One region of the Mesorhizobium sp. M8A.F.Ca.ET.208.01.1.1 genome, then DNA from elsewhere that is predicted to be linked to it. Evidence: predicted binding sites of a transcription regulator. Region 1 holds the regulator's gene; each other region holds the start of a gene.
The links. Region 1 encodes LexA, which represses DNA repair genes until DNA is damaged. Its sites were predicted from a motif close to TGTTCNNNNTGTGTTCNG; they were not measured.
Positions count from the first base shown of each region.

Region 2: the regulator LexA is predicted to act here: its motif matches at 5,765-5,782, upstream of EN851_RS15300 (helicase-related protein).
Region 3: the regulator LexA is predicted to act here: its motif matches at 3,695-3,712, upstream of EN851_RS09970 (sel1 repeat family protein).

Region 1 covers NZ_SRUT01000001.1:980,604-988,689, forward strand. Annotated here, with positions in the region: gene gltX (glutamate--tRNA ligase) at 1-1,283, opposite strand, end outside; gene EN851_RS04825 (ComEC/Rec2 family competence protein) at 1,387-3,843, shown strand; gene lexA (transcriptional repressor LexA) at 3,837-4,580, opposite strand; gene EN851_RS04835 (GntR family transcriptional regulator) at 4,991-5,764, opposite strand; gene EN851_RS04840 (ABC transporter substrate-binding protein) at 5,918-6,904, shown strand; gene EN851_RS04845 (ABC transporter ATP-binding protein) at 6,965-7,744, shown strand; gene EN851_RS04850 (ABC transporter permease) at 7,750-8,086, shown strand, end outside.
Region 2 covers NZ_SRUT01000002.1:970,255-978,340, forward strand. Annotated here, with positions in the region: gene EN851_RS15270 (citrate synthase) at 1-633, shown strand, start outside; gene ftrA (transcriptional regulator FtrA) at 649-1,647, opposite strand; gene EN851_RS15280 (rhodanese-like domain-containing protein) at 1,756-2,175, shown strand; gene phaR (polyhydroxyalkanoate synthesis repressor PhaR) at 2,272-2,880, opposite strand; gene EN851_RS36305 (hypothetical protein) at 3,001-3,159, shown strand; gene EN851_RS15290 (acetyl-CoA C-acetyltransferase) at 3,183-4,367, shown strand; gene phbB (acetoacetyl-CoA reductase) at 4,492-5,217, shown strand; gene EN851_RS15300 (helicase-related protein) at 5,949-8,086, shown strand, end outside.
Region 3 covers NZ_SRUT01000001.1:1,933,766-1,941,851, forward strand. Annotated here, with positions in the region: gene EN851_RS09960 (acetyl/propionyl/methylcrotonyl-CoA carboxylase subunit alpha) at 1-1,568, shown strand, start outside; gene EN851_RS09965 (branched-chain amino acid ABC transporter substrate-binding protein) at 1,752-2,873, opposite strand; gene EN851_RS09970 (sel1 repeat family protein) at 3,306-3,572, opposite strand; gene EN851_RS09975 (DUF2147 domain-containing protein) at 4,011-4,352, shown strand; gene EN851_RS36260 (hypothetical protein) at 4,564-4,719, shown strand; gene EN851_RS09980 (hypothetical protein) at 4,759-4,953, shown strand; gene EN851_RS09985 (AMP nucleosidase) at 5,070-6,530, shown strand; gene EN851_RS09990 (endonuclease/exonuclease/phosphatase family protein) at 6,666-7,676, shown strand; gene EN851_RS09995 (DUF922 domain-containing protein) at 7,730-8,086, opposite strand, start outside.

The DNA.
Region 1 (8,086 bases):
GCCAGGGCGTAGTCGCGGATAGCGGCCTCGGCCGTGGCCGCCGTCCACTCACCCGACAGCGACTTCAAAGCTTCGTGAGCGCCGCGCAGGATCTTGCGGGCATCGTCATTGAGCAGGAGCGCGGCCTTGTCGTCGATCGGCAGCGGCCGCGCGGCAAACAGGAAGGCAGCGCCGTCGACGAGCTCGACCAGCGTCTTGGCGCGCTCCTTCAGGCCCGGAAGGGCTGCCAGCAACTGCGCCTTGTTCTTCTCGTCGAGGCGCGCCGCCATCGCCGGGCCGCCCTCCAGATAAGGCAAGGTGGCGATGAAAATGTCGAACAATTCGGAATCGGCCATGCGGCGCATATGGACGCCGTTCAACGCCTCGAGCTTGGCGAAATCGAAGCGCGCCGCGCCCTTGTTGACGTCGCCGATGTCGAACCACGAGATCATGTCCTTGATCGACATGATCTCGTCGTCGCCATGGCTCCAGCCCAGACGTGCCAGGTAATTGAGCAGGGCCTCCGGCAGATAGCCCATGGCGCGATAGGCCTCGACACCAAGCGCGCCGTGGCGCTTCGACAGTTTGGCGCCGTCGGCGCCATGGATCAGCGGGATATGCGACATCGAAGGCACGTCCCAGCCCATGGCGTTGTAGATCACGGTCTGGCGGGCGGCGTTGGTCAGGTGATCATCGCCACGGATGATGTGGGTGACGCCCATGTCGTGGTCGTCGACGACGACGGCGTGCATATAGGTCGGGTTGCCGTCCGAGCGCAGGATGATGAAGTCGTCGAGATCCTTGTTGGGGAAGCGCACCTCGCCCTGGACCCGATCCTGCACCACCGTCTCGCCCTCGGTCGGTGCCTTGATGCGGATGGCGCCCCTGACGCCGGCGGGTGCCTCCGACGGATCGCGCTCACGCCAGTGGCCGTTATAGCGTGGCGGCAGGCCCTTGGCGCGTGCTGCCTCGCGCATCGCCTCGAGCTCGGCTGAAGTCTCGTAGCTGTAATAGGCCTTGCCCAGCCGCACCAGTTCCTCGGCCACCTCACGATGGCGCGGCGCCCGCTCGAATTGGGAAACCGCATCGCCGTCCCATGACAGGCCGAGCCAGGTCAGGCCGTCGAGAATGGCTGATGTGGCCGCATCGGTCGAACGCTCCCGATCGGTGTCCTCGATGCGCAGCAGCATCGTACCGCCGGTATGCTTGGCATAGAGCCAGTTGAACAGTGCCGTGCGCGCGCCGCCGATGTGCAGATAGCCGGTCGGCGAGGGGGCAAAACGGGTGATGACCTTGTCGGACATGGAACTCTCGGAAAACGTCTGAAGCTGGGTGCGGAGGGCGCGGACTTTCGCGCTTCGCGCGTTCATGTAGCATAGGGTGTCGAGGGCGCAAGGGGCAGACCCGATGACTGGACGAGGCCGGGGCTCGGATCGGGGTGAGGGCGCCATTGTCGGCGTCAGCGAACGGTCCCTGTTTGCGACGCCTCCGGCGATCCCGCTGCCATCGCCGCTCGTGGCTGCGCCCGCAACCCAGCCGTTGCAAGCGGGCTTGCCGGCGCCAACTCCGTCTCCTGCCGCACGCAGGATCGTGCGCGCGCGCCGGCAAATCGGCCGGATATCCTTGCTTCGCCTGCGCCACGGCTTGGCCAAGGCGGCGGAGCTGGAACTTGACCGGGGCATCGCCTTCCTGCTGGTGCCGGTCTGCCTGGCGGTTGGGGCGATCGGCTACTTTTCGCTGGCGACCGAGCCCGATTTTGCAAAGCCTGTCGCGGTCATGGTGCTGGCGGCGACCTGTGCATTCGTCTCGCGTTCCTGGCCGAAAACCCATCTGTGTTTCATGGCAGTGCTGTTGTGCGCGCTGGGCCTGCTCGCGGCGAAGGTCGAAACATGGCGAGCAGGAACCCGGATGCTGGGTTCGGAAATCTCGACTCAATTGACCGGCCGCGTGGTCTCGCTCGAGGAGATGGAGAGCGGCCGTATCCGGTTGACCATGGACGTGATTTCGACCGCCCGGCCGAAATTGCGCTATGCGCCGGAAAGGGTCCGGCTTTCGGCACGCAAGATACCGCCGGAAATGACCGCTGGCTCGCTTATCACAGGCTACGCCAAACTGCTGCCGCCGACCGGTCCGGTGCGGCCGGACAGCTACGACTTCTCCTTCGACAGCTATTTCGCAGGCATCGGCGGCAGCGGCTTCTTTCTCGGCAATCCAACGGTTGTCGCTACCGACGATGGTGAGATGTCGCTGCCAGCCCGTCTTTTTTCAAGCATCGAAAACGCCCGCGAAGCCATCGCCGACCACATCAGGGGCAGCATCGGCGGCGCCGAAGGCGAGATCGCGGCGGCGCTGATCGTCGGCGTGCGCGCCGGCATTCCCGATGAAATCAACGAAGCGATGCGGCGTACCGGCATCTATCACATCATTTCCATTTCGGGACTGCATATGGCGCTGGTCGCCGGCACCATCATGGGTCTGTTGCGCGGTGCCTTCGCGCTGTTTCCAGACTTTTCCGCGCGCCGGCCGGTGAAGAAATATGCGGCCGCCGCCGCACTTTTCTCGATCGCCGCCTATCTCGTCATTTCCGGTGTCGTCGTTGCGGCCGAACGCAGCTTCATCATGCTGGCGGTGATGCTGATTGCCGTCTTGTTCGATCGCGCGGCGCTCACCATGCGCAACCTGGCCATCTCGGCGATCGCCGTTATCCTGGTTTCCCCGCACGAGGTCGTCGGCCCGAGCTTCCAGATGTCGTTCGCGGCAACCGCGGCCCTTGTTGGCGCCTATGCCGGCTGGGCGGACCACCGCGCTGGTAAGACGAGGCCACCGTCGCCAAAGCGGTCACTACCCGGGTTCCTGACGCGAAAATTCCTGCTGGCGACAGGTGGATTGGCCATGACCTCCATCATTGCCGGCAGCGCGACGGCGCTGTTTGCCATCTGGCATTTCCAGCGTGTATCGCCGCTCAGCCTGTTCGCCAATCTGGCCGTCATGCCGATCGTGTCGGTGGTCGTCATGCCTTTTGCGGTCCTCAGTTCGCTGGCGATGCCCTTCGGCGCCGACGGCCCGTTTCTCTACGTGATGGGCAAAGGCCTGACAGCGATGATCGCCGTATCGTCATGGATATCGGAGCGCTCGCCGATCGATGGGGTAGGTCTGATCTCGCAGCAATCCGTGCTGCTGGTGGCCGTCGCGCTGGTCATCGCGACGATGGCGACGACCTGGCTGCGGCTCGCGGCACTGCCATTCGCACTTGCCGGTCTGTTGACTGTGTCGGACATACGCACGCCCGATGTGCTGATCTCGGAAGACGCACGGCTGGTCGCACTGCCGATCGGCAATGGCGAACTGGCCGTCAACCGGGAACGTCCGAACGAATTCGCGGCCGACAACTGGAAACGCGCTCTGGTCTCCGAAACAATCGTCAAACCGGAAATGTTCGACAAGGCGGACGGGCAATTCGATATTGCCGCTCCCACCGACCTGCCGCAGGGATCGCCGTTCTATTGCCGCGAAGGCCTTTGCCTTGCCAGGCACCCTTCCGGCGCGATCGTCGCCTATGTCGAGGATCGCAAGAACACCTGGAAAGCCTGCGCCTTCGCCGACCTGATCGTCGTCAATGACGCGACCGCCTATGACGCCTGCCACAATCCGCTGGTTGTCGTCGTCACGAAACGGCAGCTCGCCCGCAAGGGAAGTGCTGCCGTCTTCTTCGATCCCCAGTCGGCCACAACCCCGGCTGTGATCGAATTCGCTGTCGACGGACCATACCGGCCCTGGCACGAGCAGCGAAAATTCTCACGCGAGGCGAGGGGGCTGCCGCCCTATAAAAAGCCAGACAAGTCCGATGGCAAACCGGCTCAGTAGCGCCTGATCAGCCCGACCAGCTTGCCTTGTACCTTGACTCTGTCCGGCCCGAAAATGCGCGTTTCGTAGGCTGGATTGGCGGCTTCGAGCGCGATCGAGGCGCCTTTACGGCGGAACCGCTTCAGCGTCGCTTCCTCCTCGTCGACCAGCGCCACGATGATTTCGCCCGGACTTGCCGTGTTGGCATTGCGGATGATGACCGTGTCGCCGTCGAAGATACCAGCCTCGATCATCGAGTCACCCTTGACCTCCAGCGCATAGTGCTCGCCGCCCATGATCATATCCGGCGGCACCGAGATCGAATGCGTCTGATGCTGGATGGCATCGATCGGCACACCGGCGGCGATACGGCCCATGACCGGGATGGACACGGCTGAAACCACATCGTCGTCATTGCCGGCCGCGGGCAGACGCGAAGGCGCCGTCGCCGGCTTGAGCTGGCGGCCAAGATTGTTTTGACCAAGGCTGCCCTGGATGACGCTGGGCGAAAATTTCTTTGCCGCGTTCAGGCCGGGCGCGATCGAATCCGGCAGCCGCAGCACCTCCAGCGCGCGCGCCCGATTGGGTAGCCGGCGAATGAAGCCGCGTTCCTCCAGCGCCGTGATCAGGCGATGAATCCCGGATTTGGAGGCAAGATCGAGCGCTTCCTTCATCTCGTCGAAGGAGGGCGGTATCCCGCTTTCCTTGAGCCGTTCGTGGATGAACATCAGCAGTTCATGTTGCTTGCGTGTCAGCATGGCGGCCCCCAAGGCATTGAACGAAGGTCTGAACCAGAATCGAAAAAACAAACCCAGAACAAACACTATCTGTTCCAGTTGTGTTCCGCAACCGTTTAAAGTTTAATGAATTTGTTAAGGCTGCGGATGTTTTTTGTCCGCTACGGCGGGCAGAAGCCGACCTTTTCCGCCATCGGCAGGCCCATTGAAATCGTTATGGTTAATGGCCTGTGGCCCATCCGCTCCCGAGTTTGGCGTCAGCCGTTCGGAAGGCTTTCCCCGGGCGGATTGTATAATTTATCGGTCCATTATTCGCGGAACGAAACGAAACCAAAACGCCAACGACTGGCAGCTTCGGGGCAGCGATGGACCCAGGCGTCCGGCCCCACTCCGACCAACGCGTGCGAATAGGTGTCGCGGAAGCGCCGGAGTCATCCCGAACCAGCTTTCAAGCTGCCGGCGCGGGCGGCGTATTTGGTCGCGCCGCTGTCTTCGCTGTGGACATAGACGTGCAGGGTGTAGCCGATATGGGCCACCATCAGCGCCTTGGCCCGCTCGACGTCACGATCGAGTGCCGCTTCCATGATCGCGGTATGGTGTTCGATCGCAATCGCTTCGCGCAGCGCCTCCATCGCCTCTTCGTAGCCATCCTTGAGGCCGGCCGCGGCCCGCAATGTCGGCGCCAGACCAAGAAAGCGATGATGCCGGCGCAATTGATCCGAGATCGTCGAGCGGAAACGCAACAGCCAATCGCATGTGGCGGCACTCAGCAGCGCCGCATGGAAAGCCTCGTGATTCTCGTCCCATTTGTCGACCGCCGCATCCGACGGATCGTCGACGGCGGTCTTGCAACGGGAGAGCCGGTAGTGGGCGGTGACCACGGCATCTTCCCATTCCTTGCCGCCTTTCTCCATCGATTCGAGGAACAGGGGGATCTCGACCACCATCCTGGCGCGCGCCAGGTCCTCCAGTTCGGCCCGCGACACCCGAGCCACGGTAAAACCGCGATTGCTGATGGCGGTGACCAGGCGTTCGGCCTCAAGCCGCGACAAGGCTTCGCGCAATGGCGTCCAGCCGACTCCATAGGTGCCGCGCAGTGCACTCAGTTTGAGCGGGGCGCCGGGCATGAGGCGCGTGGTCAGGATATCGCGCCGCAACAGCTGATAGGCTGCCTCCGTCTTTGTGGAGCTCGTTTGATCCTGCATCGCGGTCCATCCGTCGTCTGGCAGGGAAAATTATATATGATGTAGGGGCATGGCAAGAATTATATATAATGTTTGACACAAGCCGGCGGACTGACCATGATCGTTTGCAGTAGCCGCGCTGCAAGCGGCGCTGATCAAATCTGGGAGGAAATGATGTTGAAGTCGAAATCCGCTTGGTTGTCGGGTTTGTTCATGGCTAGCGCGTTGATGGTGAGCGCCGGCAGTGCCGCCGCCGACCAGATACGCATCGGCATTGCCAATTTCGGCGAGCACCCCCAGCTCAATGCCGCCATAGCCGGCTTCAAGAAGGCGCTGACGGACAATGGCTTCGTCGAGGGCAAGGACGTCGTCTATACGGAAAGCCATACCAATTTCGATGCATCGCTGGTGCCGCAGATGATCGCCAAGCTGCAGGCGGAGCAGCCCAAGCTGATCTACACCATCACCACGCCGGTCTCGCAGATCGCCAAGAAGGCGCTCGCCGGTTCCGGCATTCCAATCGTCTTTGCCGCGGTCACCGATCCAGTGGCGGCCAAGCTGGTGCCGTCGTGGGATTCAGGTGACGAAGGCATGACCGGCGCCAGCGATCTGCAGGACGTCGCCGCGGTGATGGCCTTCACCAAGAAGCTGCTGCCGAACGCCAAGCGCTTCGGCGTGCCTTACAATCCGGGCGAGGCCAATGACGTTGCCTTGGTCGAAAAGATCAAGGCGGCGGCGCCCGCCGCTGGTTTCGAGGTGGTGGAGGTCGGCATCGACAACGTCAATGACATCCAGCAACGTATCGCTTCGCTCGCCGGCAAGGCCGACGTCATCTACGGCCCGGCCTCGAACCTGATCCAGCCGGCGATCGCCGCTGTCTCCGCCGCCGCCCGCCAGGCCGGTATCCCGGTCGTCAACTCCGATGACAGCGCGGTCCGCAACGGCACTGTGCCGGCGAGCTTCGCGGTCAATTACACGCAGGTTGGCATCAACGCCGGCGACATCGCCGCAGAGATACTCAAGGGCAAGGATCCCAAGACGATCGCGCCGTCGCGCCCGGCCTACAAGGATCACATGGCAACGATTTCCCGCAAGGCGATGGCCGCGTTCGGCATCGAGATACCGGCCTCGATGGCAGATTGCGGCTGCATCGTCGACTGACATCAGGCTGCATGAAGGTGACGGCGCGGGCGCCGTCACTTTTCATGTCAGGGAGGAACGATGCTCGAGATCCGATCCGCGCGCAAAGTATTCTACAGGGGCCAGGCCGACGAGAAGATCGCGCTGGACGGCCTCAGCCTGTCATTGGCGACTGGCGAGTTCGGCATCGTCATCGGCTCCAACGGGGCGGGCAAGAGCAGCATGCTCAACGCCATTTCCGGCGCTCTGATCCTCGATACCGGCAAGATCCTGATCAACGGCGCCGACGTGACAAATATGCCCGTGCACAAGCGTGCCGCAAGATTGGCGCGGGTCTTCCAGGATCCGATGCGCGGCACCGCCGCCAGCATGACGGTGGCGGAAAACATGCTGCTGGCTGATTTGCGCAGCAGCAAGCGCACCTTGCGCCAGGGGCTGAACCCCACCCGGCTCGCGTCCTACAAGGAACGCCTGTCGATACTGGGCCTCGGCCTTGAAAACCGCCTGGACACCCGCGTCGACCTGCTTTCGGGTGGGCAGCGGCAGTCCCTGTCGCTGATCATGGCGGTCAGCGGATCGCCCGACTTGCTGCTACTCGACGAACATACCGCGGCGCTCGACCCGCGCACGGCCGAGATCGTCATGCAGGCAACGGTGCGCGCTGTCAGCGCGCTGAAGCTGACGACTTTGATGGTGACCCACAACATGCAGCATGCCGTCGACTACGGCAGCCGGGTGATCATGCTCGACGCTGGCCGCGTCCTCCTGGAGGTCACAGGCGAAGAGAAGGCGAGGATCACGGTTATCGATCTGATCGGCCATTTCTCAGTCAAGACCGACCGCATGTTGCTGGCGAGCTGATCGTCATGGGCTTTATTCAGGACGTTCTCACCAGCTTCGTCGCGATCATGCCGGTCACGCTGGCGCAAAGCCTGATCCTGGCCTTTGTCGTGCTCGGGATCATGATTCCGTTTCGCATGCTGAATTTTCCCGATCTCACCAGCGAGGGCGCCTTTCCGCTGGGCGGCTGCATCTGCGGCGTCCTCCTTGCCGCCGGCGCATCGCCGTTGGTCGGCATCGCCGCCGCCCTCGTTGCCGGCTTCGCGGCGGGCTGCTGCACCGCCTTCATCCATCTGCGCTTCCGCATCCACACGCTTCTGGCGGGCATCCTTATGATGACGATGCTCTACAGCATCAACCTTC
Region 2 (8,086 bases), on a different contig from region 1:
GCCGGCGCCCTCGGTGCCGTGGCGGGACCGGAACCAGTGCATCGGCGATTGGCACGGGGCTGGTCGGTGGACGATGATGGCGCGGAAGCAATCCGCCGTGCCCTTGTCCTGCTCGCCGATCACGAACTCAACGCATCGACCTTCGCGGCCCGCGTCGCGGCCTCGACCGGCGCCTCGCCCGCCGCGTGCCTGCTCGCGGGCCTGGCGACGCTGTCCGGCCCGCGCCACGGCGGCGCCGGCGAGGCGGTTATGCAACTGGCGGAGGACGCCGCAAGTCATGGATCCGATGCCGCGATCCGGCGCTGGCTCGGCCACGACCGGCCGCTGCCGGGTTTCGGCCACCAACTCTATCCCGAGGGCGATCCCCGCGCCACGGCGCTTCTGGCGGCCATCGACAACAATGACGAGACATTGCGGTCGTTGGAAACCGCCGCCATCGCCGCGACCGGCGCTCCAGCGAATATCGACTTTGCCCTTGCCGTGCTGACGCGCGGCCTCGGCCTGCCGCGCGATGCGCCGTTCCAGCTCTTCGCGCTTGGACGCAGCGTGGGCTGGGCCGCGCACATGGTCGAACAGATCGTGAGCGGCAGCATCATCAGGCCGCGCGGCCGCTATGAGGGATTGTTGACGTGACGGCCTGAGACGTTGTCAGCCGGAGTTGGCGTTGGCCCCGAACCGCGCCCGGTATGCGGCGGGGGTCGTGGCGAACCGCCGGCGGAAATGATGCCGCAACGTCGCCGCCGCGCCAAATCCGGCCGTCTCGGCAACGCGGTCGATCGGCAAGCTTGTATCTTCGAGCAGCGTACGCGCCCGAGAAAGCCGTTCGGACAGGAGCCAGCTTGCCGGCGTGACGCCGGTTGCGGCAGCGAACCGGCGTAGAAATGTCCGCTCGCTCATCCCGGCCAGGTCGGCCAGGGTGGCGACCGGATAGTCGGCGGAAATGTCGGCGCGCATCCTGTCTATCAACGGTCCAAGCCGACTGCGCTCGTGAGGTTCGGGCACCGAGCTCTCGACATATTGCGCCTGGCCGCCGTCGCGGTGCGGCGGCACGACCAGGCGGCGCGCCACCATGTTGGCCGCCTTGGTGCCGAAATCGCGCCGGACCAGATGCAGGCAGAGGTCAATCCCGGCCGCGCTGCCGGCCGATGTCAGCACATTTCCCTCGTCGATGTACAAGACATCGGGTACCACCGTGATGTCGGGATACCGCTCCTTCAGCCTTTCGCCGTAGCGCCAATGCGTGGTTGCCTTCTTGCCCTTGAGCAGGCCGGCCGCGGCAAGCACGAAGACGCCCGAGCAGATGGAAAGAACCCGCGCACCCCGCTCGCTCGCCTTGCGAAGTGCGTCGATCAGCAAAGGCGGCACAGGACAATCCACACCGCGCCATCCCGGCACGATGACCGTGCCGGCCTCGCTGATCAAGTCAGGTCCGCCATCGGCGAGGATGCGCACGCCGCCCATCGCACGCATTTCACCGGCGTCTATGCCGGCAACGGCAAAACGGTACCAATCCGGGCCCATCTCAGGCCTGGGCAAGGCGAACACCTCGGCCGCCACGCCAAATTCGAACGTGCACAGCCCGTCATAGGCGATTGCGACGACAAGCGGGTTGGCAGGGGGCGGACTGGCAAGCGACATGTTTGGCATGATCTTGACGATATATGGCAAAGCTGCCAGCTGCAATCGCCCGGCTCGCTGCGCTACCTCAGACCTATCAGCGATGGAGAACAGCTCCATCAGAGATGGAGAAATTTGATGAGCTATGTGACAGACATACCGGCGGCATCGCCGGAGATTGCCCGGGACCATTTCCTGCGCCGGCTTTCCGTGGAAACCGATTGTTCCGATGTCGCCGCGACACTGCGCGGCGGAAAGCCGGACTTTGTGCTTCTGCACGTCGTCGGATCGCCGCAAGCCTATGAACGCCGCCACGTGCCGGGCGCGCTGCATCTGCCGCACCGCGAGATATCGGCCGGGCGGATGGGAGAATGGCCGTCAGGCACGCTGTTCGTGGTCTATTGCGCCGGCCCGCACTGCAATGGCGCGGATCGGGCGGCCTTCAAACTGGCCAGCCTTAGTCTTCCGGTCAAGATCATGATCGGTGGCATTTCAGGCTGGCAGGATGAGGACCTGCCCTTCGCTTCGGGCAAGGAGCCTGGTGTTCTGCGCCCATGATGCCCATTGGACGGGCTACCCGACGAAATCCGCGACCTGTGGCAGTCGACCATCGACCGATAAGACACCGGCGGATTTTGGCCTGGACCCCGCCCCTTACGACATTGTGTCGAGCTTGCGCTGCATGGCAGCGATCTGGTCCTTCAGCTGCTGCAGATCGTCGGGTTTCTCCGGCGCTTCCTTCCTGGCCGATTCGGCAGGGGCCGCGGCGGGTGCGGAACCCGCCGGCGGAAATGGCGTGAACAGCCGCATCGCATTCTGGAACATTTCCATGTTGCGCCGTGTCTGTTCTTCCAGCGCCTTCATCGGCGTCGCCATCTTCATCACGTCCAGCGGCGACTTGCCGATGGCCCCCTTCATCTGCTCGCGGAACCGCTCCTGTTCCTTGGAGAAGGCGATCATCGATTGTTCGAGGAAACTCGGCACGATCATCTGCATCTGGTCGCCATAGAAGGCGATCAGCTGGCGCAGGAACGGGATCGGCAGCATGTTCTGCCCGTCCTTGTTCTCCAGCTCGAAGATGATCTGCGTCAGCACCGGATGGGTGATGTCGTCCCCGGTCTTGGCGTCCTGGACGGTGAATTCCTCGCCCTTCTTGACCATCTCGGCCAGATCCTCGAGCGTCACATAGGTGCTCGTCCCCGTATTATAGAGGCGGCGGTTGGCGTATTTCTTGATAATGATCGGGTCGTCTTTTGCGGCCATCTGCATCCTCCCCGGACACCGGCACGCCTGAGTAAGCAGCCGGTAACGATTGCGCCCTTTTTGAGGATATGCGCAAAAGCCCCACAATTCCAAGCAGTTTGTGCACTGCGGGATCATATTATGCTGCATAGCGGGCAAAATATGCTGCGCAGCAGCGCCCGGTCCGCCGGCACGGCGATGCGCGACCTGCTTGCGGCGCATGGGCGCCATGCCGATTTCCGGTTTGACTTGGGTCATGGAAAGGGCAAGAAAAGTTGCCAACAATGCCTGAAAACATGACAGCTCGAAGTCTGGAGAAGAATATGTCCTCTGCCAATTCCATCGTTGTCGCCAGTGCCGCACGCACGGCCGTCGGCTCCTTCAACGGTGCTTTCGCGGCCACGCCGGCGCATGAACTCGGTGCTGTCGTCATCAAGGAGCTTTTGTCACGTACGGGCGTCGAGGCGGCCGAGGTGGACGAGGTCATCCTCGGCCAGGTGCTGACCGCGGCGCAAGGCCAAAACCCGGCCCGCCAGGCCTCGATCCTTGCCGGCCTGCCCAAGGAAACCACCGCCTGGGGCCTCAACCAGGTTTGCGGCTCGGGTCTGCGCGCCATCGCGCTCGGCATGCAGCAGATCGCCACCGGCGACGCCAAGGTGATCATCGCCGGCGGCCAGGAATCGATGTCGCTGTCGCCGCACGCCGAGCATCTGCGCGCCGGCGTCAAGATGGGCGACTACAAGATGATCGACACCATGATCAAGGACGGGCTGTGGGACGCCTTCAACGGCTACCACATGGGCAACACCGCCGAGAACGTCGCCCGCCAGTTCCAGATCACCCGCGACGACCAGGACCAGTTCGCGCTGGGCTCGCAGAACAAGGCCGAGGCCGCGCAGAAAGCCGGCAAGTTCAAGGACGAGATCGTCGCCTTCACCATCAAGGGCAAGAAGGGCGACACGGTTGTCGATCAGGACGAGTACATCCGCCACGGCGCCACGATCGATGCCATGACCAAGTTGAGGCCGGCCTTCGACAAGGACGGTACGGTGACCGCCGCCAACGCTTCCGGCATCAATGATGGTGCCGCCGGCGCGCTGCTGATGAGCGAAGCGGAAGCCGCCCGGCGCGGCATCACCCCGCTCGCGCGCATCGCGTCCTGGGCAACCGCCGGCGTCGATCCGGCGATCATGGGCACCGGACCTATTCCCGCTTCGAAGCGCGCTCTGGAAAAGGCAGGTTGGTCGGTCGGCGATCTGGACCTGGTCGAGGCCAACGAGGCTTTCGCCGCGCAGGCCTGCGCCGTCAACAAGGGCATGGGCTGGGACCCCTCGATCGTCAACGTCAATGGCGGCGCCATCGCCATCGGCCATCCGATCGGCGCCTCGGGCGCCCGCGTCTTCAACACGCTGGTCTTCGAGATGCATCGCCGCGGCGCCAGGAAGGGGTTGGCCACCCTTTGCATCGGCGGCGGCATGGGCGTCGCCATGTGCGTCGAAGCAATCTGAACAAGCCAATAGCGAACAGGGAGCAGCGAATAGGGAAGAACGGCCTCAGCGCGGCGGGACATCAAACCCCTATTCGCTATTGGCTACTCCCTATTTGCTCCTCCGACCAACGGGAGGAGAACACATGACCAAGGTTGCAATCGTCACGGGTGGATCGCGCGGTATCGGCGCTGCCATCTCGATCGCTTTGAAGACTGCCGGCTATTCAGTTGCCGCGAACTATGCCGGCAATGACGATGCGGCGGCCAAATTCAAGGCCGAGACCGGCATTCCGGTCTACAAATGGTCCGTCGCCGATTATGACGCTTGCGCCGCCGGCATCAAGCAGATCGAGGCCGACCTCGGCCCTGTCTCGGTGCTGGTCAACAATGCCGGCATCACCCGCGACGCCATGTTCCACAAGATAACGCGCGAGCAGTGGAAAGAGGTTATCGACACCAATCTGTCCGGTGTCTTCAACATGACCCATCCGCTGTGGAGCGGCATGCGTGACCGGAAGTTCGGCCGCGTCATCACCATCTCCTCGATCAACGGCCAGAAGGGCCAGGCCGGCCAGGTCAATTACTCCGCCGCCAAGGCCGGCGACATCGGCTTCTCGAAAGCGCTCGCCCAGGAAGGCGCCCGCGCGGGCATCACCGTCAACGTCATCTGCCCGGGCTACATCGCCACCGAGATGGTCAAGGCGATCGACGAGAAAGTACTCAACGAGCGCATCATCCCGCAAATCCCGGTCGGCCGCCTCGGCGAGCCGGAAGAGATCGCGCGCTGCGTCGTCTTCCTCGCTTCCGAGGATGCTGGTTTCATCACCGGCTCGACCCTCACCGCCAATGGCGGCCAGTACTTCGTTTGAAGCGTCTTGAGCAGCCGCCAATGCTGCAGATCGACATGTGCGCTGCAATAAGCGGACCGGGAAACCGGTCCGCTTTCTGTTGACGCCGGAAGCCTCGGAAAGCGCCGCCGCGGCGCGATGCGCCAATCCGGCACGCAAAGGTTAACAGCGTTAGGGGTGTCTGCGCGAAACCTGTGGGCAAGCCTGTGGATTCTCGGTGGATAAGCTGTTCACAACACAAGATATTGGGGGAACAAAAAGGGAAAATAGCGCTGACGCTGTTTTGTCGCCGATTCGTTCCGGCTTTGAGCGGAAGTTAACATTAATAGGCCGAGATCACCCATAGTTTCTTAACCCACAATTCAGAAAGATTAACAATTTCATAATCTTGAGCAGTGCGCATCGAGCCCCCGACCTCGTTCACAGGCGAAAGTTAACAGAGAGGTTCGCCTAGCATAAAACGGGCCAGTGTTCTGATTCAGCATGTGGTGAGACCCATGGTCGCAAAATCCATATCTAGCCGTGAACAAAAGCTGAATCTGACGGAGTCACCGATTCGTCGCTGATTCGTTCCAGACTCGTTCCAACTGTTAAGCAGGAACTGATTTGCGGGCTGACACGGGCGTCTTCGGAACCCGGGCGGAACATTCCGCTTTCGCTTCGCGCCCGAAATCCCTATGTGTCGGCTGTCATACGCGCCGTCCAGGCACGCTCCCGACAACGAGAGGCCAGAAAGCCTTATTTCCGAGCCGATGAACATCCAGCAGAAACATACCGAGCCGCTGATCCTGTCGGGCCGCGACGTGACCGCCGTGCTTGGGCCGACCAACACGGGCAAGACCCATCTCGCCATCGAGCGCATGGTGGCGCACGAAACCGGCGTCATCGGCCTGCCGCTGAGGCTGCTGGCCCGGGAGGTCTACACACGCGTCTGCGAAAAGGTGGGCGCCCACCAGGTGGCGCTCATCACCGGCGAGGAGAAGATCCAGCCGCCGGGCGCCAAATATTCAGTCTGCACCGTCGAAGCCATGCCGCGCGAGACCGACGCCGCGTTCGTCGCCATCGACGAGGTGCAACTGGCCGGCGACCTCGAGCGCGGCCATATCTTCACCGACCGTATCCTGCACCTGCGCGGCCGCCAGGAAACGCTGCTGCTCGGCGCGGCCACCATGCACGGCATCCTCCAGCGGCTGCTGAAAGGCGTCTCGGTGGTGACGCGGCCGCGCCTGTCGCATCTGGCTTATGCCGGTTCCAAGAAACTGACGCGCCTGCCACGGCGCACCGCGATCGTCGCCTTCTCCGCCGACGAGGTCTACGCCATCGCCGAGCTGATCCGGCGCCAGCAGGGCGGTGCGGCGGTGGTTCTGGGCGCGCTGTCGCCTCGCACCCGCAATGCCCAGGTGGCGCTGTTCCAGTCGGGCGATGTCGACTATCTCATTGCCACCGACGCGATCGGCATGGGTCTCAACCTCGACCTCGACCATGTCGCCTTTGCCCAGAACCGCAAGTTCGACGGCTACCAGTACCGCAATTTGACGGCGGCCGAACTCGGCCAGATCGCCGGCCGCGCCGGCCGGCATCTGCGCGACGGCACGTTCGGCGTCACCGGCCAGGTCGATCCGCTGGACGAGGACCTGGTCCAGAAGATCGAGGGCCATGACTTCGACCCGGTGAAGGTGCTGCAGTGGCGCACCGCCCAATTCGATTTCGCCAGCCTCGATGCGCTGAAGCGTTCCATCGAGACCAACGCCCCGGTCGAGGGCCTGACACGCGCCCTTCCGGCCGTCGATGCCCAGGCGCTCGAACATCTCTCCCGCGACGAAGGCATCCGCGCGCTCGCAACCAATGCCAAGCGCGTGGCGTTGCTGTGGGAAGCCTGCGCGCTGCCGGATTATCGCAAGATCGCGCCCGCCCAGCATGCCGACCTCATCGCCTCGATCTACATGGACCTCGCCCGGCATGGTCATGTCGACGAGAACTATATGGCCGAGCAGGTGCGCCGCGCCGACACCACCGAGGGCGATATCGACACGCTGTCGCACCGCATCGCCCAGATCCGCACCTGGACATTCGTGTCGAACCGGCCCGGCTGGCTGGCCGATCAGGCACACTGGCAGGAAAAGACGCGCGAAATCGAAGACAGATTGTCGGATGCGCTGCATGAGCGGTTGACGAAACGCTTCGTAGACCGCAGGACTTCCGTCCTCATGCGGCGCCTTAGAGAAAATACCATGCCTGAAGCCGAAATCAGTCCTACCGGAACCGTCCTTGTCGAAGGCCATCACGTCGGCGAGTTACAAGGGTTCCGCTTCACCGCCGACCAGACCGCCGGCGGCGAAGACGCCAAGGCCGTGCGCACGGCCGCGCAAAAGGCGCTGGCCGCCGAATTCGATGCACGCGCGGAGCGCTTCGGCGCCTGCGCCAATGGCGATCTAGCGCTCGGTTCGGACGGCACGCTGCGCTGGATCGGCGCGCCGATCGGCACGCTGGTTTCGGGCGAGGACGCGCTGAAGCCGCGCCTGGTGCTGCTGGCCGACGAACAGCTCACCGGCCCGGCGCGCGACAAGGTCGCCGCGCGCGCCGAGCGCTTCGTCAATTTCCAGATCGAATCCCTGCTGAAGCCGCTGGTCGACTTGAAAAATGCCGATCAGATTTCCGGTATCGGCCGCGGCATCGCCTTCCAGCTGGTCGAGAATTTCGGCCTCATCAATCGCCGCGACATCGCCGAGGAGATGAAGTCGCTCGACCAGGAAGGCCGCGCGGCGCTTCGCCGGCTCGGCGTGCGCTTCGGTGCCTACCACGTCTTCGTGCCGGCGCTGATCAAACCGGCGCCCGCCGGACTGGTGACCTTGCTGTGGGCGCTGAAGACCGACGGCAAGGACAAGCCCGG
Region 3 (8,086 bases), 950 kb from region 1:
AGGAGATCGTGCTGCTTGCCTCGAAAGCCCGCGAGATCGGATATCCCGTGCTGATCAAGGCGCGTGCCGGCGGCGGCGGCAAGGGCATGCGGCGCGTCGAGCATCCCGATGATTTTTCCGAGGCGCTGTCCAGCGCCCGGCGCGAAGCCAAGGCCGCCTTCGGCGACGACCGCGTGCTGGTCGAAAAATACGTCGACAAGCCACGGCATATCGAAGTGCAGGTGTTCGGCGACAATTTCGGCAATGCCGTGCATCTCTACGAACGCGACTGCTCGGCGCAACGCCGCCACCAGAAGGTGATCGAGGAGACCCCCGCCCCCGGCATGACGCCGGCCTTGCGCAAGGCGATGACGGAGGCGGCGGTGAAGGCCGCCAAGGCGATCAACTATTCCGGCGCCGGCACCATCGAGTTCATCGTCGACGCCTCGCAAGGCCTCAAGGCCGACCGCTTCTGGTTCATGGAAATGAACACCCGCCTGCAGGTCGAGCATCCGGTCACCGAGATGGTCACCGGCACCGATCTCGTCGAGTGGCAGTTACGCGTCGCCAGCGGCGAAAAACTACCGAAGACACAAAGCGAGATCGCGCTTTGCGGCCATGCCTTCGAGGCGCGCATCTATGCAGAGGACGCGGCCAAGGGGTTTCTGCCGGCGACGGGCACGCTGCACCACCTGAAATTTCCGGGCGTTGCCCCCGAGGGTGCCGCGATGCGCATCGAGACCGGCGTGCGGGCTGGCGATGCCATCTCGCCCTATTACGACCCCATGATCGCGAAGCTGGTCGTCCATTCCGGGGACAGGCAGGCGGCGCTGGAGGCGCTCCGCACCGCGCTCGCGCAAATCGAGATTGCCGGCTCCACCGTCAACGCCGCTTTTCTTGCCGCTCTTGCCGCCGATCCGGATTTTGCGGCGGGCGACGTCGATACCGGCCTGATCGGCAGACACCAGGAGATGCTGACGGCGGTCGCGCCGCCGACCGGCGAAATCATCTCGGCTGCCGCGCTGGCGGCCTCGGGTGCCGGAGCATTGCCGTCGGACGACCCCTGGTCGTCGCTTGCCGGCTATGCGCATTTCCACGGCGTTGCGCGGCGCACGCGGCTGAAGTTCGGCGACGAGGCCATCCTGGCCAAGGTTTCAATGCGGCCGGACGGGCGCTTTCAGGTGGCGCTCGATGCGCCGTATGACAGCACCAATTCGCATGACCTTCGGGCCGTTCCCCGCCTCGCCCGCTGGCCTGGCCACATCACCGTGTTCGAAGGCGCTGTCGCCTATTCTTTCACCGTGCCGGATCCCCTGGCCAGGAGCGATGAAGCCGCTGCCGCCTCCGGCAGCCTGCGCGCGCCGATGCCGGGTCTCGTCAAGCTTGTGCGCGTGGCGAAAGGCGACGCCGTGATCAAGGGACAAATTCTGCTGATCCTCGAAGCGATGAAGATGGAGCACACCATCGCCGCCCCGCATGACGGGGTGATCGCCGAGATCGCCGGGGAAGGGTCACAGGTCACCGACGGGGCGGTGCTGGTGGGGTTCATCGAGGACCGGAACGCGTCGACCGCCGCCACCGGCCGATAGCCGGAGCGCATCGCGGACCGCAAACAGAAATGGCCGGGACGAACCCGGCCATTTCCTTGGACTAGAGCGGTTCAGAGTTTGATAGAATCTCTGACCCGCTCTAACTTCTTGTTTTTACGCAATTCTGGACGGAAAACCGCTACACACTTTTCCTAGAATTGCTCTAGCCGATCGTCGGAGCGATTACTGCGCGATCGGCGCGTACTTTCCGTCATGCCACTGGTTGATGTCATAGCTGGCATTTTTGAGGTCGCCCTTCTCGTCGAAGGTGACGTCGCCGACAACGGTGCTGATCGGCGTGCCGTTCTTCAACGCTTCGGCAACCTTGGCCGGATCGTCGCTGCCCGCGCGCTTGATGCCTTCGGCGAAAGCCTGGACCACGGCGTAGGAGAACAGCGTGAAGCCTTCCGGCACGAAGCCGCCGGCCTTGATCTTCTCGACGGCCGCCTTGGCTTCCGGCTTTGCCTGCGGATCCGACGGGAACACGAACATGGTGCCCTCGCCGGCCGGGCCGGCAACCTGCCAGAACTCCGGCGAGGCGATCGAGTCCGGCATGATCAGCTGGAACTTCAGGTTCTGTTCGGCCGACTGACGCAGGATCAGGCCAGCCTCAGGATGGTAGCCACCGAAATAGACGACATCGGCCTTGAGATCCTTCAGCTTGGTGACAAGCGCCGAATAGTCCTTCTCGCCGGGGTTGATGGCGTCATAGTAGACTTCCTTGAGGCCACCGGTATTCATGGTTGCCCTGACGGCGTCAGCCACGCCCTGACCGTAGGCGCTCTTGTCGTGCAGGATGACCACATTCTTGCCGGCATACTTCTTGGCGATCCATGGGCCGATGAAGGCGCCCTGTGCGTCGTCACGCGTATAAAGACGCATGATCGTCGGCCAGCCGGACTTGGCCGCGGCGTCGGTCAGCACCGGGTTCGAAGAGGCCGGGCTCATCATCAGCGCACCGGCTTCGGCATAGACGGCCGAGGCCGGAATGCTCGAACCCGAGCAGGCATGACCGTCGATGAACTTGACGCCGTTGGCGATGATGCGGTTGGCGACCGAAACGGCCTGCTTGGGGTCGCACTGGTCGTCCTCGATGTCGAGCTTGATCATCGAGCCGTTGACGCCGCCCGCGGCGTTGATGGCATCGGCCGCGGCCTGTGCGCCCTGCTTGAACTGATCGCCGATGGTCGCGAGTTGTCCGGTCATCGGGCCGACCACCGATACGGTGATGTCGTCGGCGAATGCGACAGGCGCGCTCATCATCAGGCCGAAAATGGCCGCGCTCAAAATACTCATTTTTTTCATGACAATAGAACTCCTCCACTCACGCGCGGCCGCCCCGGCCGCGCTTCTTCCAGAGAGGCGGGACAATTTCATCCTTCACCGGGCCTGTCTAGGCGCATTGGCGCCGCTCGATTGGGCCTGCGCGGTCTCATCCACGCAAAAAGCCACGCCAGCCTTGTTCCGGCTGGTCGTGGCTTTTTGCCTGTCAGGCTGTTTCCCCGGCGCCCCCCGCGCTGTGAACCCAACCCACCTTCCCTGTCTTCCTGTTGGCCATGATCTTGCCGAAGCCCCGATTCCACTTTCGGGATCATGGTCCGTCGCGCGGCTTGGACCTGTCGGCCTGCCGCATTCTTTTTGTTGTTGGCCCGTGGCCTGGCTGTCTGCGCAGCCTTGTCCCTGTTGGCCCGACCGTCTTTTAGCGGTCTTGGCCGGAGCGTCCCCGTCTGGCGGGACTCAGTGCATCGTCATCCATTCGCGGGCTTCGCGCAGCGCCTTGGCGATCTCGACCTTCGACATGGCCGCCGAGAGTTCCGAGCGCAGTTCCGCGGCGCGGGCCGAACCCTTGATGGCGGCGATGTTGAACCATTTGTGGGCGGCAACGACATCGGTCTCGCAATCGCGACCGGTCGCATACATCATGCCCAGTTCGAAAAGAATGTCGGCCTGGGCAGTTTCCCCCATGGCGCCGAAGCCTGCTTCAAGCATTTCAAAACGTGCCATTTTAGTCCCCTGTCTGGCTCCCGAGAGCTGCCTCCGTTTGTCTTGTCCGGGGCGCTCTTTCGATGCTTTCGAGAATGCCGCGCAGGCTTGAATCCGTCGTTAAATGGCGTGCTTAATTTGAGGAAAACAAAGCTAAAACAAGAGGTAAACACGGAAATTCGTTAAGGATACGAAACCAGCAATTCGGCTGGTTTTCGCCAAATTTGACGAAAATTTTCGGGACCCCGATCAACACTCCGCTAACCACGGGAAACAAACACGACGCGGCGATCGTTTCCGTTTCCGTCCCGACAGAGCGAATTCAGCCGCTTTCAAAACGCCAAAGTCTTCCGTTGCGGCACCGCTTTTGTTTTGACGGAAGCTGGACTAGCTTACGTTTGCGTAAGCGGCAGACCGGCGAGGCGGAGCATCCGGCCGGCTATCCAAACGGAGGAAGACATGTTTCGAAAAGTGAGCCTGGCCCTGGCGGCCACTTTGATGCTGAGCGGCGCGGCATGGGCCGATCCGATCGAGGGCAACTGGAAAACGCAGGCAGGCGACACCGCGGCCATTTCAGGCGGCGATTCATTTTCCATTACGCTCAAGTCCGGTAAATATGCCGGCAAGACCATCGGATCGCTCAAGGCGGCCGGCGACAACAAATATACCGGCAACATCACCGATCCGGCAAACGACAAGACCTATTCCGGCAAGGCGACATTGGCTGGCACCTCGCTCAAGATGAGCGGTTGCGTGCTAGGCGGACTGATCTGCAAGAGCCAGACCTGGCACAAGCTCTGATCGTCCATCTCCTTGCGATCTCAAAACGGGGCCCAGCGGGCCCCGTTTTCGTTTTATCGACGCGCTGACTGTGACCTCGATGTCCGTTCGGGCCGGCGGCGACCCAGCCAATGTCCCGTCAATCAATTTGAACCGCAGATGAACGCCGGCATCAGAGCCGGTTCAGAGGCGTCAGGGCATTCTCCTGCGTGTTGAAGGAGACACGGACCCGATGCTTGCTCGCCGCTTCACCATCGTCTGCCTGCTGATGAGCCTGTTTGGGATGTTCTTCGCCATCCTCGTCGCCGAAGCGGCCCGGTCCCCCCGCTCCTGGGAGGAAGCCGCCAGAATGTGCCACCTCGCCTGCCCGACCAACCTTCGCCACTGAAACAGAGAACCAGACCTCGAAAAGAAAAGCACAGACATCATGAACCGCATCGCCGCCAACCTCGCCAAGACCCTCCGGCTCCTGCCGAGGGCGGCGCTTATCCTGGTGCTCCTGGCCGCTCCGGTCCTGGCGGTGCCGATGATGCGCGCCGATGCCGGCTCGACGATCGAGGCGCCGGCGCTCAGAAAGTCCGGCGTCGGGTTCGTGCTGCTGGTCAGCCTGCAGCGGGGTTGAAGAAAAATGGCGCTTTGAGCGCCTTCGGCGGCGAGCCCCCTCCCAACCGCCTCCCCAAGTCTCTATATTGAGTCATGGAAAAGCGAATCTACCCCCAAGCCATCGAATCAGTCGTCATGCCCGAGCCTTTTGGCCGGCAAAGCTTCGACAATGCCGAAAAGGCCGTTACCGCGCTGAAGGTGCTTTACAACCGCAACACCAAGTTCCTTCGCGATTCCTTCGCAGCCCTTGCCGCCGGCGGCGACAGCAGCAAGCGCTGCCGGGCCTTCTACCCCGAGATCGGCGTCACCACGAGTTCGTTCACCCAGGTCGACTCGCGCCAGGCCTATGGCCACATGCCGACGCCCGGCCATTTCGCCACCACGGTGACCCAGCCGGACCTGTTCGAGACCTACCTCATCGAGCAGCTTCGGCTGATCATGCGCAATCACGGCGTGTCGGTGACCGTCTCGGAATCGACCACGCCGATTCCCCTGCATTTCGCTTTCCTGGAAGGCACCTATGTGGACGGCGCCGCTGCCGAGCGCATCAAGCGGCCGATCCGCGACCTGTTCGACGTGCCGGATCTCGACGGTACCGACGATCAGATCGCCAACGGCACGTTCGAGGTCGCCTTCGGCGAGCCCCGGCCGCTGGCGCCGTTCACGGCGCAGCGCATCGACTATTCACTGCACCGCATGACGCACTACACCGCAACCAGCCCGCAGCATTTCCAGAACTTCGTGCTGTTCACCAACTATCAGTTCTACATCGACGAGTTCGTCGCCCGCGCCCGCGACCTGATGGAAAAGGGGGGCGACGGCTACACAGAATTTGTCGAACCCGGCAACGTCATCACCCGGGCCGGGCAGAGTGCGCCCAGCGAAGGCGTAGCACCACAGCGCCTGCCGCAGATGCCGGCCTACCATCTGAAGAAGCCCAACCATGGCGGCATCACCATGGTCAATATCGGCGTGGGTCCTTCCAACGCCAAGACCATCACCGACCATATCGCGGTGCTTCGGCCACATGCCTGGGTGATGCTTGGTCACTGCGCCGGGCTGCGCAACACTCAGGCACTGGGTGATTATGTGCTGGCGCATGCCTATGTGCGCGAGGATCACGTGCTGGACGACGATCTGCCGGTCTGGGTGCCGATCCCGCCATTGGCCGAGATCCAGGTTGCGCTGCAGGAAGCAGTCGCCGAGGTCACCGGCCTGTCTGGCTATGACCTGAAGCGCATCATGCGCACCGGCACCGTCGCCACCATCGACAACCGCAACTGGGAACTGCGCGACCAGCGCGGACCGGTGCAGCGCCTGTCACAGTCGCGCGCGATCGCGCTCGATATGGAATCGGCCACGATCGCCGCCAATGGTTTCCGCTTCCGGGTGCCCTATGGCACGCTGCTGTGCGTTTCCGACAAGCCGCTGCATGGCGAGTTGAAATTGCCTGGGATGGCGACCGAGTTCTACAAACGCCAGGTGGCGCAGCACCTGACCATCGGCATCAGGGCGATGGAGAAGCTGGCCGAGATGCCGATGGAGCGGCTGCATTCGCGCAAGCTCAGGAGCTTTTCGGAGACAGCGTTCCAGTAGGCGGTCGTGCGAAGCCTCGGCGAGGCAATTGGTCGTCTTGCTCAGGCCGTAATTTGGCGGACAAGCAAAATCGAACGGATCGGCAGGCGGCATTCGGCAGACACGACCTCAATGACAACAGGCGCGCGCTTGAACATGACGGCTGGGCTGGTATTCCTGGCGATAACGGTATTGTCGGCCGCTTTGTTGGCCGGGTTTTTCGGCGCGCTGCACCCCGCTTTCGATTCCTTCTCGCATTTCCGCATTCACTTCAGTGTGGTGATGGCGCTTCTGGCGCTGCCGCTGCTTGCGAGTTCCTACCGGCTGCAGGCGGCCGCGGCACTGCTCTTCGCCATCGCCTGCCTGGCCACGACGGCAAACGCACTGCCCAGGCTGTGGCCGCAGCCAGCAGTTGCCAAGCCCGCCGACCAGATCGTCTACAGCCTGCTGCAGATGAACCTGCGCTTCAACAACCCGACACCGAAGAAAGTGCTCTCACTGATCGGCCGCACCAATCCTGATGTGATCACCCTCGACGAAGTGTCGGCGATGTGGACGACCGAGCTTGGCTACATCGCCAGCGCCTACCCCTACCGTATCCTCTGCCCCTACCCGAACGGCATGTTCGGCGTGGCGCTGCTGTCGCGCCGGCCGTTTGCCGCCGACACCGCGCCGCGTTGCGAGCCGCGCGGCGCGATGGCGACCGCCACCATCGACTTTGGCGGGAGCGATGTCGATGTCGCCGCGATCCATTTGAGCTGGCCCTGGCCGAAGGAGCAATACTGGCAGATCGGCGAACTGGCGCAGCCACTGGCCGCGCTCGGCGAGACCGCGATCCTGGCCGGCGACTGCAACGCCGTGCCCTGGAGTGCGGCGGTGCGGCGGGTCGCGGCGCTCGGCGGGCTGACACTGATGCCTTCAGCCGGCCCGACCTGGATCCACCGGACACTGCCCGACTTCCTGCGCCGCTATGCGGGCCTGCCGATCGACCAGGTGTTCAGCAAGGGCGGGCTGAAGATCCTGTCATCGACGCGGCTGGAGGATACCGGCTCCGACCATCTGCCGGTGCTGGTCGAATTTACGGTTCGATCGGATCAGAAGCAGCCCGGGGATGGGCACGCCACGGCGCTCGCGGCGAGCGGCTTGTCAGCCAAGCCGCAGGGCTGACTTACACGCGCCGCGCAGCGCAGAAGCGTCGAGATGGCGAATGGATTGCGCGTTCAAGGTTTCCCGATCAAGGCAGCGATCAGATGTTCGACATGGCCGCCATCGCTATGCTCGCGCCGGTCGAAAGCGTTTTGCCTGGCCTCATATTCCGCATAGACGGTCTTGATGCGAAGCCGAGCCTCGCGGCGCGTCTTGTCGCATGATGGGTCGTTGGCAACCCGCAGGCCGGCTATCGACCGTTCCGTAGCGCGCATCATCTTCCTGGCGATGCGCCCATGCGTTTCCTCATGGGCGCGAACACCGGCGAAAAATCTGTTCCACCGCCTTTTCAGCGCTGGCGTCATGGGCGAACCAACGCGAGGGAAGGTGTAGAACAGATTGAGCGTGCCGTTGACCCGCCGCAGCCGGCA